3 regions of the Shinella sp. 20P9.1.1 genome follow, and region 3 is predicted to be linked to each of the others. Evidence: predicted binding sites of a transcription regulator. Region 3 holds the regulator's gene; each other region holds the start of a gene.
The links. The regulator PhoB, encoded in region 3, activates phosphate uptake and scavenging genes when phosphate is short. The targets are predictions, from matches to a motif close to TGTCATNNANCTGTCAT.

Region 1: a site for PhoB is predicted at 1,517-1,533, ahead of AC27VQ_RS10785 (esterase-like activity of phytase family protein). Genes of this name have one in related genera too.
Region 2: a site for PhoB is predicted at 1,822-1,838, ahead of AC27VQ_RS16030 (DUF2794 domain-containing protein). Genes of this name have one in related genera too.

Annotation. Positions count from the first base shown of each region.
Region 1 is NZ_JBYOLC010000005.1:155,059-159,220, forward strand. Features, by position in the region: gene AC27VQ_RS10785 (esterase-like activity of phytase family protein) at 1-1,464, opposite strand, end outside; gene hupB (DNA-binding protein HupB) at 1,754-2,029, opposite strand; gene lon (endopeptidase La) at 2,235-4,162, opposite strand, start outside.
Region 2 is NZ_JBYOLC010000008.1:235,364-239,525, forward strand. Features, by position in the region: gene acnA (aconitate hydratase AcnA) at 1-597, shown strand, start outside; gene AC27VQ_RS16025 (DUF1223 domain-containing protein) at 801-1,514, shown strand; gene AC27VQ_RS16030 (DUF2794 domain-containing protein) at 1,859-2,233, shown strand; gene AC27VQ_RS16035 (Bax inhibitor-1/YccA family protein) at 2,339-3,082, opposite strand; gene AC27VQ_RS16040 (ABC transporter permease) at 3,269-4,162, opposite strand, start outside.
Region 3 is NZ_JBYOLC010000002.1:208,858-213,019, reverse strand. Features, by position in the region: gene AC27VQ_RS04630 (aspartate aminotransferase family protein) at 1-646, opposite strand, end outside; gene AC27VQ_RS04625 (GcrA family cell cycle regulator) at 1,070-1,600, shown strand; gene phoB (phosphate regulon transcriptional regulator PhoB) at 1,730-2,413, opposite strand; gene phoU (phosphate signaling complex protein PhoU) at 2,435-3,163, opposite strand; gene pstB (phosphate ABC transporter ATP-binding protein PstB) at 3,214-4,029, opposite strand; gene pstA (phosphate ABC transporter permease PstA) at 4,043-4,162, opposite strand, start outside.

The DNA of each region.
Region 1 (4,162 bases), on a different contig from region 3:
CTTCGCCGGCTTGGCGGTGGCGTCGATCGTGAAGATCGTCGGCTGCGAGGCGTAGAAGCTGTCGTTGACAGCGACGAGCATGCCCGGCTTGTCCTTGATCGGAGCGAGGCCCGACAGGGCGCCGAAGCCGATCAGCTCGCCGTCCTTCTCGGCGGAGACGATCTGCGGATAGGTCGCCTCGCCTTCGGCACGCTCGTAGAGCATGACATGCGAACGCGCACCGCCGTCCTCGACGAGATCGGCCTCGTTGGCGGTCACGAAAAGGTTGCGGCCCGGAATGGCGACGGCGCCTTCCGGCGCGATGCCCGACGGCAGGAGCTGGAGAAGCTGCGGCTCTGCACCCGTGTCCTTGTAGACGCCGACGATCGACGCGCGCTCGGCGAGCACGAAAAATAGATTGTCGTCGCCGAACTTGGCGGCCTCAAGGCCTTCCGGCTCGACGCCCTTCTTGTTGCGCTTGTCCGGATAGTGGCCGATTTTGGCGATCTCGCGCTCGAAGGCAGTGCCGTTCTCATAGAGGACCTTGCCGTCCTTGCCGAAGATGGTGAAGCCGCGCGCGCCGCCCTTCCAGTCGCCTTCATTGGCAACGACGAGACGGTCATCGTCCAGCCACTTCACGGCGTCGGGTTCGCGGGCAACGTCCTTCACGTCACCGGTGAATTTCAGCGCGCCGTCCTTCTTGGTATCGACGCCTTCCAAGCTGACAGCGCCGGCCGAGAAATGGGTCTTCACGGTGCCGGTCTTGCCGTCGATGATGACGATATGGTTGTTTTCCTGCAGCGTCAGCGCGATTTCATCGAGGCTGTTGAAGGAAACGAATTCAGGCTCCGGGTCTTCACCGGCAACATCGGCAAGGCCGGTCAGCGTAACATGCTTGATCGAGCCGCAATCGACGACACCATCCTTCAGCGACAGGAGGACGAGGTCGCCGGCCAGCATTTGCGGGATGTCGCCGTCATTGACCTCTTCGTCGCGCTCGTTCTCGATGGCGATGGCGGCGAGCGTCTTGTCCTTGTTCAGCGCAATCGAGTCCGGCTGACCACCAAGGTCGCAGGTCGCGTCGATCTTTTTCGAGACGAGATCGACCTGAGCCAGCACGCCCGACGGCTTGACGAAGCTTTCACGCGTGTTGACGGCAACCAGCGCCTTGCCAGCGGCAACGGCAACGGATGTCGGCTCGCCTTCGAACGTGACGGAACCGCCGGCCTTCGGGGCCTTGGCGTCGGTGATGTCGATGATGCCGATCGCCTTGTTCGGGCTGTCGGAATAGACGAGCGTGTTGCCGTCTTCGGAGGCGGCGATGATTTCCGCCGACGTCGGCGTCGCCTTGTCCTTGCCCTCGGGCAGGTTATCGGCAACGGCGAAGGACGCAATGCGATTGAATACGGGCTCGGCGCTGGCGGCAGAGGCTACCGATGCGGCGAGAACCGCGGCCAGTGCCGCGGTGAGAGAACGGGTTTTCATGAAATCCTCCGGAATCCGGTTTCTTGGAACCGGGCGGTTCTGAGGCTTTCTTGTTACAGGCGCATGACACTTGGGCGACGGTTCCACACGCACAGCCGCCAAACAAAAGGGGGCCCGGATGAACCGGACCCCGAGCCTGAAATTCAGGATTTGCGGCGGAGTGGATGACCGCTCTGCCCTGCAGCGCCACGCGTCGCGAGAACGCGTCCGGGACGCTGCGGAACTTCAGATCTGCGACACAATGCAAACCCCGGGCTTAAAAGCCTGGGGTGCACGCATTGGCTTGGGATCAGCCGTTGACGGCGTCCTTGAGGCCCTTGCCGGCCGAGAACTTCGGCACGTTGCGAGCCGGGATCTCGATCTCGGCACCGGTCGAAAGGTTGCGGCCCTTCGAAGCTTCACGACGCGACACGGAGAAATTGCCGAAACCGACGAGACGAACGTCGCCACCGTTCTTGAGTTCGCCCTGGATCGTTTCGAAAACGGCGTCGACAGCAGATGCTGCGTCCGTCTTGGAGAGGCCAGACTTCTCGGCGACCGCGGATACGAGTTCATTCTTGTTCATGTTTCCACCCCTTTCATACGGTTTGAAACGACTCATACAAGTCGGGGGCAGAATACGCATCGCCCCTCGCCTCGCAAGAATATTTCGTCGCAATCCCCTGAGAATCCGGGGTTTACACACGTTTTTCAACGAAAAAGACCGGCCGCAAGGCCGGTCTTTTCCTGTTTTGCCCCAAAATGCCGGGCGTTTCACCCGGCATTAAGGCTCAATGCGCGATTGCGCCGGTGCCGTCTTCGGTCGATTCGACCGCCGGAACACGGGCAGCTTCTGCCGCAGCACTGTCCCATTCGATCGGCTCGGGCTTGCGCAGCAGGGCGTGCTGGATGACCTCGCCCATGCGCGAGACCGGGACGATCTCCATGTTGTTCTTCACGTTGTCCGGAATGTCGGCCAGGTCCTTGGCGTTCTCTTCCGGGATCAGCACCTTCTTGATGCCGCCGCGAAGGGCTGCGAGCAGCTTTTCCTTCAGGCCGCCGATCGGCAGGACCCGGCCGCGCAGCGTCACTTCGCCCGTCATCGCGATATCCTTCGAGACCGGGATACCGGTCATGATGGAAACGATGGCAGTCGCCATGGCGATACCGGCCGACGGGCCGTCCTTCGGCGTCGCACCTTCCGGCACGTGCACGTGGATATCCGTCTTGTCGAAGCGCGGCGGCTCGATGCCGAAATCGACGGCGCGCGAGCGGACATAGGACGCTGCTGCCGAAATCGATTCCTTCATCACGTCCTTCAGGTTGCCCGTGACCGTCATGCGGCCCTTGCCACCCGGCAGGCTGACGCCTTCGATGGTGAGCAGCTCGCCGCCGACTTCCGTCCAGGCAAGTCCCGTGACCACACCGACCTGATCCTCGCGCTCGGCTTCGCCGTGGCGGAAGCGCGGGACGCCGAGGAAGTCATGGATGTTGTCAGCCGTGACCTCGACCTTCTTCGCCTTGCCCTTGATGATCTCGGTGACAGCCTTGCGGCCGAGCTTCATCAGTTCACGCTCGAAGTTACGCACGCCCGCTTCGCGGGTGTACTGCTGGATGACCGCCATCAGCGCGCCGTCGGTGACCGAAAACTCCTTCGGCTGCAGCGCGTGGTCGCGGATCGCCTTGGGCAGCAGGTGCCGCTTGGCGATTTCCAGCTTTTCCTCTTCGGTGTAGCCTGCGATGCGGATGACTTCCATGCGGTCCATAAGCGGAGCCGGAATGTTCAGAGTATTCGCCGTCGTCACGAACATGACGTTGGACAGGTCGTATTCGACTTCCAGGTAGTGATCCATGAAGGTCGAGTTCTGTTCCGGATCCAGCACCTCGAGCAGGGCCGAAGACGGGTCGCCGCGGAAATCCATGCCCATCTTGTCGATCTCGTCGAGCAGGAAGAGCGGGTTGGATTTCTTGGCCTTCTTCATCGACTGGATGACCTTGCCGGGCATCGAGCCGATATAGGTGCGGCGGTGACCGCGGATTTCGGCTTCGTCGCGAACGCCGCCGAGCGCCATGCGGATATATTCGCGGCCGGTCGCCTTGGCGATCGACTTGGCGAGCGAGGTCTTGCCGACGCCCGGAGGGCCGACGAGGCACAGGATCGGGCCCTTGATCTTGGTCGAGCGGGCCTGCACGGCGAGATATTCGACGATACGCTCCTTGACCTTGTCGAGGCCGAAGTGATCCTCGTCGAGGACCTTTTCCGCAGCGTTGAGGTCGGTCTTGATCTTCGACTTCTTGCCCCACGGAATACCCGTCAGCCAGTCGAGATAGTTGCGCACGACGGTGGCTTCCGCCGACATCGGGCTCATCTGGCGCAGCTTCTTCAGTTCCGCGTCGGCCTTTTCACGGGCTTCCTTGGAAAGCTTGACCTTGGAGATCTTGCCTTCCAGTTCGGCCATCTCGTCGCGGCCGTCCTCGCCGTCGCCGAGCTCCTTCTGGATCGCCTTCATCTGTTCGTTGAGATAGTATTCGCGCTGGGTCTTCTCCATCTGGCGTTTGACACGCGAGCGGATGCGCTTTTCGACCTGCAGAACCGAAATCTCGCCTTCCATGAAGCCGAGCGCCTTCTCCAGGCGCAGCTTGACGCTCGTCGTCTCAAGCATTTCCTGCTTCTCGACGATCTTGATGGAGAGGTGCGAGGCGACCGTGTCGGCGAGCT
Region 2 (4,162 bases), on a different contig from region 3:
GGCGTTGCGGTGGCAGACTTCAACCAGTACGGCACGCGCCGCGGCAACCATGAAGTCATGATGCGCGGCACTTTCGCCAACATCCGCATCCGCAACCACATGCTCGGCCCGAACGGAAAGGAAGGTGGCTACACCATCCATTACCCGACCAAGGAAGAGCTTTCGATCTACGATGCGGCCATGAAGTACAAGGCCGAGGGCGTTCCGCTCGTCATCTTCGCCGGCGTCGAATACGGCAATGGCTCGTCGCGCGACTGGGCGGCCAAGGGCACCAACCTGCTCGGCGTCAAGGCCGTGGTGGCACAGTCCTTCGAGCGCATCCACCGCTCCAACCTCGTCGGCATGGGCATCGTGCCCTTCGTCTTCGAGGACGGCACGACCTGGGCCTCGCTCGACCTCAAGGGCGACGAGATCGTCACGATCGAGGGCCTGGAAGGCGACATCAAGCCGCGCGAGAAGAAGATCGCCAAGATCACCTACTCCGACGGCACGGTGAAGGACGTTCCGCTGCTCTGCCGCATCGATACGCTCGACGAGGTTACCTACATGAACAACGGCGGCATCCTGCAAACCGTTCTTCGCGACCTCGCCGCCTGATCTCTATCGGCGTGAAATCCTGAATGCCGGGGCCTTTGGCTCCGGCATTTCCCGTTCTTGGGCAAAAAAAATCTCACTCCATCGTGACTTCCTGTTGAAGCGGCAAGGGCGTATGAGGCTTCAAAAGGCCGGCCTTTGCCGGCGCTTCATTGGAAATGATCATGCCGAGACTGTATAGACCGGAATGTCTGGCGATCCTGCTGATGCTCGGGGCCAGCACCGCTGCCGCCGAGGAAGGCCTCAAGCCCAAGGGCGTCGTCGAGCTTTTCACCAGCCAGGGCTGTTCGTCCTGCCCGCCGGCCGACAAGGCGCTGGAGCAGCTTGCCCGCGAGGGCAAGGTCGTGGCGCTCTCCTACCATGTCGATTACTGGAATTATCTCGGCTGGACCGACACGCTGGCCTCCAAGGACAATACCGACCGGCAATATGCCTATGCCCGCATGTTCGGCCGCAATGGCGTCTACACGCCCCAGGCCGTGCTGAACGGCCGCGAACACATCAACGGCGCCGACATTTCCGGCATCCGCAACCGCATGGAAACGATGCCCGCCGAGGGCAAGGGCCTCGACGTGCCCGTCGATGTCGAGGTGAAGAACGACGAGCTGCGCATCCGCGTCGGCGCGGGCGAGGGCAAGGCCAATATCCTGATCGCCTATTTCGAGCGCGAGCGCACGATCAACATCGATACCGGCGAAAACCGCGGCAAGACGATCAACTACTGGCACGCCGTCACCGACATGGAGACGATCGGCATGTGGGAAGGCAAGGAGACGAACCTGGTGCTTCCCGCCGATATGCTGAAGAAGAAAAAGAAATCCGGCGGCTGCGCCATCCTGTTGCAGCGCATGAAGACGGCAGATACGCCGGGTGCCATTCTGGGCGCGACGGTGCTGACCGGAGAAAAAGCGACCCGATAACCTCCCCTTTTGGGGGAGATCCGGTCCGGCTTCTTCGAGGGGCTGGGGCTTGAGGGTTCGAAGGAGACGGACCGGACCGGGACGAAGTTGCCGGCAACGGAATACAGGGCAACCTCGACAGACGCTCGCCGGATCGGCCGGTTTCCGCGGGAAGCGGATGGCCGGGACAGGCGGCGACGGGCGAACTCTCTCTTTAAATTTGGGCGTCTGTTTGTCTGAAATGCGGCAGGACGGATTTTTGCGAAATCGCAAATCCGGCGCCTTGCCTTGTCCCTCAGCCTTGCATTTCATCTCCGGTCAGGCACACTGTCACCGTGCCGTCACAGAAAAGGTGCGGAGATTCGATGACTGATCAGCCGGATTTGCAGGCGTCCGATGTCGTGGTCGACCTCAGGGAATACAGGAGCAGCAAGGATCCGCTGCCCGTGACCTTTCATCGACGCGAGCTCGATGCGATCCTCTGGGTCTATGGTCGCATGGTCGGCGAGGGTGAGTGGCGCGACTATGCCATCGACCATATGCGCGACAAGGCCGTCTTCTCCGTCTTCAAACGCTCCGGCGAAATGCCGCTCTACCGCATTGAGAAGGATCCGAAGCTCGCCGCCAAGCAGGGCGCCTACAGCGTCGTCAACCAGCATGGCACGATCCTCAAGCGCGGCCATGAGTTGAAGCAGGTGCTGAAGGTCTTCGACAAGGTCCTGCGTCTCATTGAGACATGAGCGCCTCACGGGCAGCGTGACCTCAGTGCTGTCATATCTCTACCCACAAACAAAAACCCCGCCTGAAACGGCGGGGTTTCGCATTCGGTCATCCGACTGTCCGTCTTAGTCGCGGTTTCCGAGGAAACGCAGCAGGAAGAGAAAGAGGTTGATGAAGTCGAGGTAGAGCGTCAGCGCACCCATGATGGCCTTGCGGCCGGCCACGGTGGCGTCGTCTGCTTCGAAATACATTTCCTTGATCTTCTGCGTATCCCAGGCCGTCAGGCCGGCGAAGACCAGCACGCCGATCGCGGAGATCGCGAAGTCGAGCGCCGACGACTGCAGGAACAGGTTGACGAGCGAGGCGATGATCAGGCCGAACAGACCCATCACCAGGAACGAGCCCATCGCGGACAGGTCCCGCTTCGTCGTGTAGCCGAACAGCGACAGGGCGCCGAATGCGGCGGCCGAGACGAAGAAGGTCTGCGCGATGCTGGCGCCCGTGTAGATCAGGAAGATCGACGACAGCGACAGGCCCATCAGGCCGGCATAGACCCAGAAGGTCGCCTGCGCGGCCGAAACGCTCATCGTGTGGATGCGGAAGCTCAGGAAGAAGACCAGTGCGAGCGGGGCGAGCATGACAACCCACTTCAGCGGGCTGAGGTAGATCGCCTGGCCGAACGCGGTCAGCTGGCCATCGGCGATCGCAGCCTGCGAGGCGAAATACGCCACGAGACCGGTGATCGCGAGACCGAAGGCCATGAGATTGTAGACCCGCAGCATGTAGCTGCGCAGGCCCTGGTCAATGACGGCGCCGGCCTGGGCGCCGGCCGTTGCCGTTCGGGTCTGGTAGTTGCGGAGATCAGCCATGTTTTCCTCTTGGTCAAAGCCCCAAATGTGTACGGTGTCGGGCACCCGCTTATTCGCTCCGTTGCCGGAACATCGTCGGGATCCAGGCAACCGCTGTGGGCTCCAGCTTGCCTGACGTAAATATGCGCATGAATTGTGTCTCGCACAAGACCCGCGACCCTGACGGGAGGCCGCAGGCCTATGATTCTACAGCTCGCGCAGCACCGGTGCTGCCTTCTGTCCCAGAATGCGCCAGGTGCCGGCAAGGCCGATCCCGACGGTCATGACGAGGGCCGTCACCACCGTCATCACGGCGACATCGGGCAGGAAGCTCGACGGCAGCTTCATGATTGTGCTCACCACGAACCACGCCGCCACACCGCCGGCCAGAAGCGCGAAGATGGCGGTGGCCAGCCCGAGCATCAGATATTCGTAGCTGAAGGCGCGGATGAGCGTCGCCCGCGTCGCGCCCAGCGTCTTCAGGACGACGGCATCGTGCACGCGCGCCCGGTTGCCGGCCGCAAGCGCACCGGCCAGCACAAGCACGGAGGCGATGAGCGCCACCGCCGCCGCCGCGCGGATGGCGGTCGCAAGCTGCCCGACCAGTTCGTTGACCACATCGAGCGCATCCTTGACGCGCACCGTGGTGATCGTCGGAAAGGCGTTGGTGACGGCTTTCAGCGTTGCGGCCTCCTGCTCGGCGCTGGCCTTGGGGTCGATCATCGTCGCCAGCCAGGCATGCGGCGCGCCGGCAAAGGTGTTGGGCGAGAAGACCATGACGAAGTTGATCGACAGCGATTCCCACTCGACGGTGCGGAAATTGGCGATGCGCGCCGTGATGTTGCGGCCGAGTACGTTGACGGTCACGGTGTCGCCGATCTTCAGGCCGAGTTCCTTGCCCTCTTCGGCGGCGAAAGAGACGAGCGGTTCGCCGGTGTAATCCTCCGGCCACCATTCGCCCTCGGCGAGCGTCGAGTTTTCCGGCACGCGCTTGGCATAGGTGATGCCGCGGTCGCCGCGCAGCACCCATTGCCCGCCCTGGGGAACCTTGACCTTGGCGACATCGACGCCGTTCAGCTCCATCACCCGGCCGCGCAGCAT
Region 3 (4,162 bases):
CGAGGATCAGCAGCAGGCCGTATTCGTCGCAGAGCTGGCGCAACTCCTGCATGAATTCCTTCGAGACGGGACGGATGCCGCCCTCGCCCTGCACCGGCTCGATCAGGATGCCGGCGGTTTCCTCGGTGATCGCATCCTTGACGGCGGCGATATCGCCGAAGGGCAGCTTCAGGAAGCCGGGAGCCTTGGGGCCAAAGCCTTCGATATACTTCTCCTGTCCGCCGGCCGCGATCGTCGCGATCGTGCGGCCATGGAAGGCGCCGTCGAAGGTGATGATATGGAACTTGCCGGGATGGCCCTTGGCGAAGTGATGGCGGCGCGCGGTCTTGATCGCGCATTCCAGCGCTTCGGCACCCGAATTGGTGAAGAACACCTTGTCGGCGAAGGTCGCGTCCGTCAGCCGGCGGCCGAGGCTTTCCTGGCCGGGCACCTCATAGAGGTTGGACAGGTGCCAGACCTTGTCGGCCTGATCCTTCAGCGCGGCGACGAGATGAGGATGCGCATGGCCCAGCGAATTGACGGCGACGCCGGCGGCGAAATCGAGATATCGCTCGCCATCTTCGGCGATCAGCCAGACGCCCTCCCCGCGCGTGAACCGGAGCGGCGCACGCATATAGGTTTCATAGAGCGGCGCGGCATCGGCCATGGCGCGTATCCTCCGAAAAGAGATGCGAAAAAAGACGTCTGACACTTGACTTTTCCGGGCTCCAGAAAAATCAAAAGCCGCCTTTCGGCGGCATGCGGCACTATCGGCATTTCACCTGGGGATGTCAACAAAATCGCACCCCGAGTGACGCTGAACCTCCCGCAAGGTGAGGATTCACGGCACGCGCGGAAGGTGTCTCCATCGAGTCACACCCGACCAGCAAGTTGGGGAAAACCTCGAAATCGATTCGCGCCGATTCCCGCGACTCTTGTCACAGAGTCCCCCGGTCTCTAGGTTAAAGACCAATTACTAGACTGCATGCGGCGGAACTAGTCACCAAAAGAGTTGAAGGCGTTCAGGTTCCGGATCTGTCCGGGACGCGACGAGGGATTCCCGCATCGAACGCCGAGCGGAGACGAAAACATGAACTGGACAGACGAGCGCGTCGAAAGACTCAAGAAGCTCTGGGCCGAGGGTTTGAGCGCGAGCCAGATCGCGGCACAACTCGGCGGCGTCAGCCGCAATGCCGTCATCGGCAAAGTGCACCGGCTGAACCTGCCGGGCCGCGCCAAGGCCGGCGGAACGCAGGCCACCGCCCGCCCGAAGCGCCCGGCGCCGGCGGCCCCCCGCCCCGCGACCTTCCAGGCCCGTGCCGTCACGCCGCGCACCGCAGCCCGTCCGGCAGCGATCGCCAAGGACGACATGGACACGGAATTCGAGGCCGTCGCCGAACAGCTCCCGGTTCCCGCCAACGGCAACAATGTCGTCGTGCCGATGTCGCGCAAGCTGGAACTGACGCAGCTCACCGAGCGCACCTGCAAGTGGCCGATCGGCGATCCGCTGAACGAAGACTTCCATTTCTGCGGCAACGAATCCCCTGACAATTCGCCCTACTGCACCTACCACCAGCGCCTCGCCTACCAGCCCTCGGCCGAGCGCCGCCGGATGCGCTGACAGCAATCGATATGAAATGAAAACGGAGCCGAAAGGCTCCGTTTTTGTTTGAGGCGATGGATGGCAGCCCCAAAACGCAAACAGGCCCCGCAGGGCCCATTTCCGTCCTTGGGAGGAATGGCGGATCGCTCAGGTTTCCAGCGAATAGCCGGCGCCGCGGACAGTGCGGATGACGTCCTGCATATTGGCGAAGTTGAGCGCCTTGCGCAGACGGCCGACATGCACGTCGACGGTGCGCTCGTCGACATAGATGTCGTGGCCCCATACACCGTCCAGCAGCTGCGAGCGCGAGAAGACGCGGCTCGGCGAGGTCATCAGGAATTCCAGGAGGCGGAACTCCGTCGGGCCGAGGCGAACCTCGCGGGTGCGACGGTGGACGCGGTGGGTCTCGCGGTCGAGCTCGATATCGCCGCAGCGCAGCACCGTCGAGACGACCTCGGGCTTGGCACGGCGCAGCATGGCGCGCACGCGCGCCACCAGTTCCGGCGTCGAGAAGGGCTTGACGACATAATCGTCGGCGCCGGTGGCCAGACCACGCACTCGCTCGCTCTCCTCGCCGCGCGCCGTCAGCATGATGATCGGCAGGCGCTCGGTTTCCGGCCGCTGGCGCAGGCGCCGGCACAGCTCGATGCCGGAAACGCCCGGCAGCATCCAGTCGAGGATGAGGAGGTCGGGCATGCGCTCCTGCAAGCGCATTTCCGCCTCGTCACCCGATAGGATCGTATCGACCTCGAAACCCTCGGCTTCGAGATTGTAGCGCAGGAGAACGCTCAGCGCCTCCTCGTCTTCCACGACGGCTATTCTGGGCACCATGGACAGGGTTCCTGCTCAAACTTACTCGGACGCTTCGGCGATGTCGGCCGCGACGACCGATGTCGATGTATCGTCCTTCGGGCGCTCGCCTTCCGGCTGGGAGCCGGTCGCCATGTAGTAGATGGTTTCGGCGATGTTGGTCGCGTGGTCGCCGATGCGCTCGATGTTCTTGGCGCAGAACAAAAGATGCGTGCAGGGCGTGATGTTGCGCGGGTCTTCCATCATGTAGGTCAGCAGTTCGCGGAACAGCGAGGTGTAGATCGCATCGATCTCGTCGTCGCGCTCGCGGATGGCCTTGGCCTTGTCCACCGAGCGGGTGGCGAAGACGTCGAGCACTTCCTTGAGCTGCATCAACGCCAGTTCGGCGAGATGCTCGAGGCCGCGGGCGAGCTTGCGCGGCATGCCCGAGCTCTGCACGGCAATCACGCGCTTTGCGGTGTTCTTGCCGAGGTCGCCGACGCGCTCCAGTTCGGCAGCGATGCGGATCGTGCCCATGATTTCGCGCAGGTCCGCCGCCATCGGCTGGCGCTTGGCGATGGTGACGATCGCCTTTTCGTTGATCTGGCGCTCGGCATTGTCGAGGATGACATCCTCGGAAATGACCTTCTGGGCCAGCGCCACGTCGGTGGAAACGAGGGCGCGGACGGAATCCGCCACCATCTGCTCGGCCGTGCCGCCCATTTCGGAGATGCGGCGGGAGAGGTACTTCAGTTCTTCGTCGTAAATCGAAACAATATGGGTCGATGACATCGTTCTGTCCTTAATGCGCTCGGGTTTCAGGGGCGTCAGCGACGAAAGCGTCAGCCGAAGCGGCCCATGATGTAGTCCTGCGTGCGCTGGTCATCCGGGTTGGTGAACATCTTGTCGGTGTCGTTCTCCTCGACGAGGTTGCCGAGGTGGAACATGGCGGTGCGCTGCGAGACGCGGGCCGCCTGCTGCATGGAGTGCGTCACGATGACGATGGTGAAGTTGGCGCGCAGCTCGTGGATGAGCTCCTCGACCTTGGCCGTCGCGATCGGGTCGAGTGCCGAGCAGGGTTCGTCCATCAGGATGACTTCGGGGCTGACGGCGACGGCGCGTGCGATGCACAGGCGCTGCTGCTGGCCGCCGGAGAGGCCCGTGCCGCCTTCCTGCAGGCGATCCTTCACCTCGTTCCACAGGCCGGCCTTCTGAAGGCTCTTTTCCACGATGGCGTCCATGTCGGCCTTCGACTTGGCAAGACCGTGGATGCGTGGGCCGTAGGCGACGTTTTCGTAGATCGACTTCGGGAACGGGTTCGGCTTCTGGAAGACCATGCCGACGCGGGCGCGCAGTTCGACGACGTCGATGTTCGGGTCGTAGATATCGTCCGTATCGAGCGTGATGCGGCCGGTGACGCGGCAGCCGTCGATCGTGTCGTTCATGCGGTTCAGCGTGCGCAGGAAGGTCGACTTGCCGCAACCCGACGGGCCGATCAGCGCCGTCACGGTGTTTTCGCGGACGTTGAGATTGACGTCGTAGAGGGCGCGCTTGTCGCCGTAATAGACCGAAACGTCCTTGCCGATCATCTTGTAGGAAATGTCGTTCATTTTCTTGTCCAGCGCTTTCTCGACTGCTGCTTCTAACATCATGTTCATAGGATCGGTCCTTCTACCAGCGCCGTTCGAAACGGCGGCGCAACAGGATGGCGCCAACATTCATGAGGATGAGGAAGATGAGGAGCACCATGATGGCGCCCGAGGTGCGCTCCACGAAGGCACGCTCGGCCTC